Regions from separate parts of the Chryseobacterium sp. 2987 genome, predicted to be linked through region 2. Evidence: riboswitches for the same ligand, from Rfam matches in the RefSeq annotation. Region 2 holds a riboswitch; the other holds the start of a gene.
What was found. A riboswitch is a leader RNA that binds a small molecule or an ion and turns the genes downstream of it on or off. The one in region 2 is predicted to bind S-adenosylmethionine.
Positions count from the first base shown of each region.

Region 1: linked by a shared signal. The riboswitch ahead of J2Y40_RS17670 (alpha/beta fold hydrolase) and the one ahead of J2Y40_RS18390 (TonB-dependent receptor) in region 2 are both predicted to bind S-adenosylmethionine.

Region 1 covers NZ_JAVDUN010000006.1:12,849-16,274, reverse strand. The annotation lists gene J2Y40_RS17675 (MGH1-like glycoside hydrolase domain-containing protein) at 1-1,336, opposite strand, end outside; SAM riboswitch class I at 1,527-1,634, shown strand; gene J2Y40_RS17670 (alpha/beta fold hydrolase) at 1,693-2,631, shown strand; gene J2Y40_RS17665 (ACT domain-containing protein) at 2,636-3,426, shown strand, end outside.
Region 2 covers NZ_JAVDUN010000006.1:161,261-164,686, reverse strand. The annotation lists gene pckA (phosphoenolpyruvate carboxykinase (ATP)) at 1-338, shown strand, start outside; gene J2Y40_RS18395 (type II 3-dehydroquinate dehydratase) at 643-1,050, opposite strand; SAM riboswitch class I at 1,294-1,391, shown strand; gene J2Y40_RS18390 (TonB-dependent receptor) at 1,475-3,426, shown strand, end outside.

The sequences.
Region 1 (3,426 bases), 150 kb from region 2:
CTTTCGTAAGCAGAAGAAGCTGTCCTTTTGCAAATTCAGCGTCAATAATAGAAAACGGAACACAGTGAAAAGCCAGGTCCCAGGTTGCATACCACGGATATTCCCATTTATCAGGCATTGAAATAATATCCTTATTGTGAAGGTGGTTCCACTCCGTGTTCCTCACATAATCATTGAAGTTTCTGGGTGCATCAAAATTGGGATCACCTTTCAGCCATTTGCCGATATTGTAATGATAAAACTGTTTATTCCATAAAAGCCCTGCAAAAGCCTGTCTCTGAACATTTCTTTCATCTTCATCGGTTGTGTCACTCTGAACTTCGTTATAAAAATCATTCGTTTCGCCGATTCTGGTATTGAAGATTTCATCAAACTGTTCAAAAGGCTCATCCGTTTCCTCAGGACATAATCTGAAATCAAAAATTTTAGATTGTCCCGCTCCGATGATCTCATCAATCAAAAAAGAAGCTTTAGTTCCTCTTTTTTCCGGATTTACAGTAGCACTTCCATAGATAACAAAATCATTGATGCCATCTTTGAAATAGGAGTTTTCAGCATGAGGAGTACCATACAGTTTGGAATTGTTGGTTTCATTATTACAGAAAACACTCTGTACATCCGCATTTCTTGAATAAAGCTTTTTGATCGAAATGCTATCATGGGCAATATCAATACTTCCATCATGAGAAGCATGCACCTGCCCTTTATAGGTATTATAACCCCATTTCCAGTTATTTCTGAACCAGACTGTAGGCATTACAACAATCGGGGCATCATGCTGGCTTCTGTTACAAACCGTTACCCTCGCAAGAATATTGTTGTGATCGGCTTTACAGTATTCAATGAAAATATCAAAATACTCATCATTATTGAAGATTCCCGTATCAAAAATTTCATATTCCGGTTCCTTTTTGCTGCGTCTTCCGTTTTCAGCAACAAGTTCATCATATGGAAACGCATTGATAGGATACTTATACACCATCTTCATATAACTGTGAGTAGGTGTATTGTCCAGATAATAAAAAATTTCTTTAATATCCTCTCCGTGATTCCCCTGAGGATTGCTCAGTCCGAAAAAACGTTCCTTAACAATCTTATCTTTCTTATTCCAGAATGAAAAAGCAAAACAGAAAAGCTGCTTTACATCAGAGATTCCTGCAATCCCTTCCTCTCCCCATCGGTACGCATAGCTTTCGGCATTGTCGTGGTTGGTAAAGTTCCAGGCATTTCCGTTCGGACTGTAGTCTTCACGTACATTTCCCCATTGCCGGTTACTCACATAAGGCCCCCAGTTTTTCCATTGTATATTTTGTAATCTTTCCTTTTCAACAGTCATATCTCATCATTTTTTTCAATACGAAGGTAGTTTTTTTGAAAAGTAATTCCAATTTTTTTCGTCTGAACAATCCTTAACATATCCTTGAAACTCTTCTCTTTACAGGCTTTTTTAATATTAAATAAAATTTTTTGAAATATTTAAAAGAAAAGAACTACCTTTGCACCATTCGTTCATTCAAATATTGAAAATGTTATCAAGAAAGGTTGAGGGATTAGACCCTATGAAACCTTAGCAACCCTTTGTGCAAGCAAAGAAGGTGCTACGTTCTACCAGAATTATTTTGGACAGATAACTTACTGAAGTTCTTTTCAGCCATTTCCTGTGGCATTTTCAATTGTATTAAAATAATAGAATTGAAAACAGAACTAAACTATATTAATCTTTCGTATCATACACATTCCCAAAAGGAATATCATATCCCGTTGACCTACCAGATCTTCGGGAAAGACCTGTTTACAGCCCCAATTATTCTCATCAATCATGCCCTTACCGGAAATTCAAATGCGTCCGGTGAAAAAGGCTGGTGGAAGCAGCTGGTAGGAGAAAATCAGGTTGTTGATACCAATAAATACACTGTTCTGTGCTTCAATATTCCCGGAAACGGATATGATGATTTTTTAATTGAAGACTATGAAGACTTCACCCCATCAGATATAGCCAATATATTCCTGAAAGGGCTGGAGGCTTTACATATTAAAAACCTATACGCCATTATCGGAGGCTCCCTTGGAGGAGGAATTGCCTGGGAAATGCTTACCAAGCAGCCTGAACTGGCGGAAATATTCATTCCTATAGCCTGTGATTACAGAACTCATGATTGGCTGCATGCACAATGTCTGGTTCAAAAATTCTTACTGAATAGTCAGGATGAGCCTTTACAGAAAGCAAGAATTCATGCCATGTTGTGCTACAGAACTCCGCAGTCATTAAACAATAGATTTCAAAACCAGTATAATCAGGAGAAACAATGTTTACAATCAGAAGACTGGTTAATATATCACGGCAATGCTCTAAACGAAAGATTTAGTTTAAAAGCGTACAGGCTGATGAATCATTTACTGATGAATATTAATGCTGATGATACAGCACTGGATAAGATACAGGCACGAATGCACATGATCTCCGTAGATACAGACTTATTCTTTCCTGCTTCCGAAATTCGGACGTGTTTTGAAAACTTAAAAGAAAAAAAAGAGAATATTTCTTATCACGAGATCCAATCTATACACGGGCATGATGCCTTCCTAATGGAATATCAACAATTAAACAATATCATAAAAAACATTTTATAGAGAAATGAAAAATGCTAACGAAATAAAATTTTTAAAGAACAGATCAATTATCAAATTTGAAGGAGAAGATTTCTTGGGAGAAATAGGAATTGATGGACGAATTTTTAAAGCGCTGACTTTAGCGCGAATCAGTGTAGGGGTGATTTCTCAGCAAGCAATAGAAAACGGAATCTCTATTTTGGTTCATGAAAATGATGCAGAAAAAGCAGTGTCATGTCTCATTGATGAATTTGAAGCAGAAAGAAAATCAGGAAAAGTTTCACAGATCTATAGTATCAATAATGTCTCTGTCATTGGTTTTGTAGCAGAAGACTTCAATAAGGTTTTTGCAGAACTGGCAAGAAATAATGTCTTCCCATTGCTGTTAAATCAGGTTGCCGGTGAGAACAGGGTAAACATTGTAGTAACTTCTTCACAGGATGAAAAAACCAAAAACATCATAGAATCTGAAATCTTCAAAAAACCAAAGACCGTTCATCTGGCAATTATTGGTCATGGCAACGTTGGAAAAACCCTGATAGAACAGGTCCTGGAATCTGCAGAAGAAATTAAAAGACGTAAAAAAATAGACCTTAAAGTTGTAGCAGTAGCCAATTCAAAGAAAATAGCTTTCAATAAAAAGGGTTTTGATGCCAACTGGACAGATGAGGTTTTGACAGCAGAGCATCCGTCAAACGTTCAGGAACTCATCAATTTCTCCAATGAAAATCAACTGGAAAACCTGATCGTAGTAGATAATACTGCCAGCAAAGACTTCGTAAAAAATTATCATGCTTTGGCTGAAAACGGATTTGA
Region 2 (3,426 bases):
CAAAAGCTTACCTTGTTAATACAGGATGGAACGGAACAGGAAACAGAATCTCTCTGAAAGATACAAGAGCAATTATTGATGCGATCATCGATGGTTCTATTGATAGTGCGCCTAAAACAAGAGTTCCTATTATGAACCTTGAAATTCCAACTCAGCTTCCAAATGTTTCCGAAGGAATCCTTGATCCTAGAGAAACATACAGCAACGCTTCAGAATGGGAAGAAAAAGCAAAAGATCTTGCTGGAAGATATATCAAAAACTTTGAGCAGTATTGTGATACTGAAGAAGGAAGAAAGTTAATCGCTTCAGGACCTCAGCTTCAGGAACAGACGATCTAATATAATTTAAAATATATTATAATTAAAGCCTCATCATTGATGGGGCTTTTTTATGTGGTTTACATTATAACTAGGTTGAAAAATGCAATGCGTTAAGATTTTAAATCATCAGGCTGCTTTTAAGGCGCTAGAAAATCCAAGATTTTCAACAAGTTTTTTGGAATGAAAATAGTATGGGTTCAAATTTTATCGGAGATAAAATCATTGCGCCTTATTAATGCAGCATAAAAATATTTTAGCGACTTTGCGTATACCAACACTAAAAAAATCTGTGTAATTAGCGAGCAAAATAATACATTCAGTATTATTTTAAGCTTAAAATGGCTAATCTGTAACCATCCATTCCAAATCCGGACAATACTGCATCACAATGAGCTGCGGTTACAGATTTCTGGCGAAACTCTTCCCGTTTATAGATATTGCTGATATGCACTTCTATTTTTGGCTTCCTGATATTCTTTAAACAGTCTGCGATTGCATAGGAATAATGAGTATAAGCTCCCGGATTGATCACCAGCGCATCAAAATCATCTTCCTGCAGCCTGTTGATGATTTCCCCTTCAATATTAGATTGGTAATAATCCAGTTTGTGGGATGAAAACTCATTTTTCAGTTCTGTAAAGCAGGTTTCCATAGAAATGCTTCCATAGATTTCAGGTTCTCTTGTGCCCAGAAGATTCAGATTGGGTCCGTTTACGATTAAAACTTTCATTCTATAAATGTATAAAGTTTAGTTCATTTGACGAACTATTTTTTTTTCTTCATTCATGTTTTCTTTTTTGAATTATTGATAATGATATTTATCATGTTTGTGAATTTGATAATGATGTAATGCTTTGCTGTAACAGGTTTTAGCTAAAAATTAAGTTAATTTTTGAAAATTTTTCATTAAAAATTCATAAGTCTACTTGTTTTGTGGACTAATTGTTTTTAGATTTGCAGTCATATTTCGATCGGCTTATAAAGAAAGATGGAGGGAACTGACCCTGTGAAGTCTTAACAACCTGCCCCGGTGCAAGGTGTTACATTCAGCCTTTAAAGGAAAAATAAGCAATTGGTTAATCGTATTTTTCGATGCCCTTTGCTGACTTTTCTGCAAAGGGCAAAATTTTAATATATGATAAATAAAATTGATTATGATTGGTAAAAGTTTAATTAAATCTAAAATTTGGATTCCTCCCGTTGCTGTATTTTTCTTAGGGGTTGTCAGTGTAAACGCACAGGAAGCCAAACCGAAAAAAGATACGATCCGCGAAAAAGAAATTGATGAAGTAGTGGTCGTGGCTTATGGTAAAGCGAAAAGAAACAGTTATACCGGATCTGTAGCTACCATTTCAAGTGACAAGATCAACAACAGACCTGTAAACAATATTACAAAAGCACTGGAAGGACAGGTTCCGGGAATTCAGGCGGCAAGTGCTTCAGGGCAGCCGGGTTCTACGGCCTCAATTAGAATACGGGGGATTGGTTCCGTAAGTGCTTCCAGTGATCCGCTTTTTGTGGTAGACGGAATTCCTTTTGATGGAAATATCAATTCCATCAGCCCGAATGATATTGAATCCATCAGTGTATTGAAAGATGCTACAGCAAGTGCTTTGTATGGATCAAGAGGTGCCAACGGAATCATTATCATTACGACTAAATCCGGTAAAAAAGGAGAAGCGAAAATCAACTTCAATATCAGCCAGGGATTTTCCGGAAGAGCCGTTAAAGATTATGAACAGGTGAGTACAGATCAATATTTCCAGCTGCATTGGGAAGCATTGAGAAATGGATATAAATCTGATAAAATATCTTCTCAGCAGGCCGCACAGATGGCGTCAGATAACCTCGTTTCTTCTTTGGGGATTAATCCGTACGGACTGGGATATCCCAATCCTGTAGGAACAGACGGTAAACTTCTTCCGGGTGCAAAAGCTTTATGGAATGATGACTGGAGAGATGTTCTTCAGAGAATGGCTTCCAGAAATCAGGTTGATTTTGATGTCAGCGGAGGAAGTGATAAAAGCAATTATTTCTTTTCATTAGGGTATCTGGATGATAAAGGAATTGCGATTCAATCCGGTTTCAAAAAATACAGTACGCGTTTAAAACTGAATTCAGAAGTGAAAAAATGGCTGAATGTAGGAGTGAATTTAAGCTATACCAACAGTATTCAGCAGGCTCCGACTTCTTCAGATTCCAAATCAAGCAATGTGATTCAGGCTGCAAGAACAATTCCTTCTTTTTATCCGTATTATGAAAGAAATCCAGACGGAAGCTATAGACTGAATGCTGATGGAGAAAGGGTGTTTGATTTCGGAAAATACAGGCCAAGTAATGCGCTTCAGAATCAGAATTTAGCAGCAACACTACCTTTGGATAAAAATGAAAACAGAGAAGATAACTTTTCAGGAAAAGGTTTTCTTGATTTTACTTTCCTTCCGGAATTGAAATTTAAATCCAGCTTCTCGGTAGATTTGGTTAACTACAACGGACATTATTATACCAACCCCATTTTAGGATTGGGGAAAGAAACAGGAGGTTCAGTGAGCCGTTCAAATTCCAGAACACTTTCATATACAACGAGTAATATCCTGACGTATGATAAGAAATTCGGACAGCATCATTTCAATATTCTGGCAGGGCAGGAGTTTTATAAATATGATTATCAGACGATTTCCGGTTCCAGAAGCCAGTTTTCCCTGCCGTATTATTATGAACCAAGTGCAGCAGCTTTGTTAGGAAGTTTTACAGGGAAAAGTGATAAACTGACATTACTGAGCTTCTTAGGGAAAGCTGAGTATGATTTTAAAAATACGTATTTCCTTTCAGCTTCAGCAAGAACAGACGCCTCGTCCCGTTTTTACGGAGATAACCGATGGGGGAAATTCTGGTCGGTAGGGGCTTCATGGAAAGCTTCCAACGAAGACTTTATCAAAGATCTGAACTTCTTCAACCAGCTGACTTTACGTGCGAGTTACGGAGGTCAGGGGAATGATAAACTGGGAACACTTTATGCTTATCAGGAACTGTATAAGTTTTACAATAACTTAGGGGAACCCGGAACGGTTCTTACCAAAACGGCAACGAACGACGTGAAATGGGA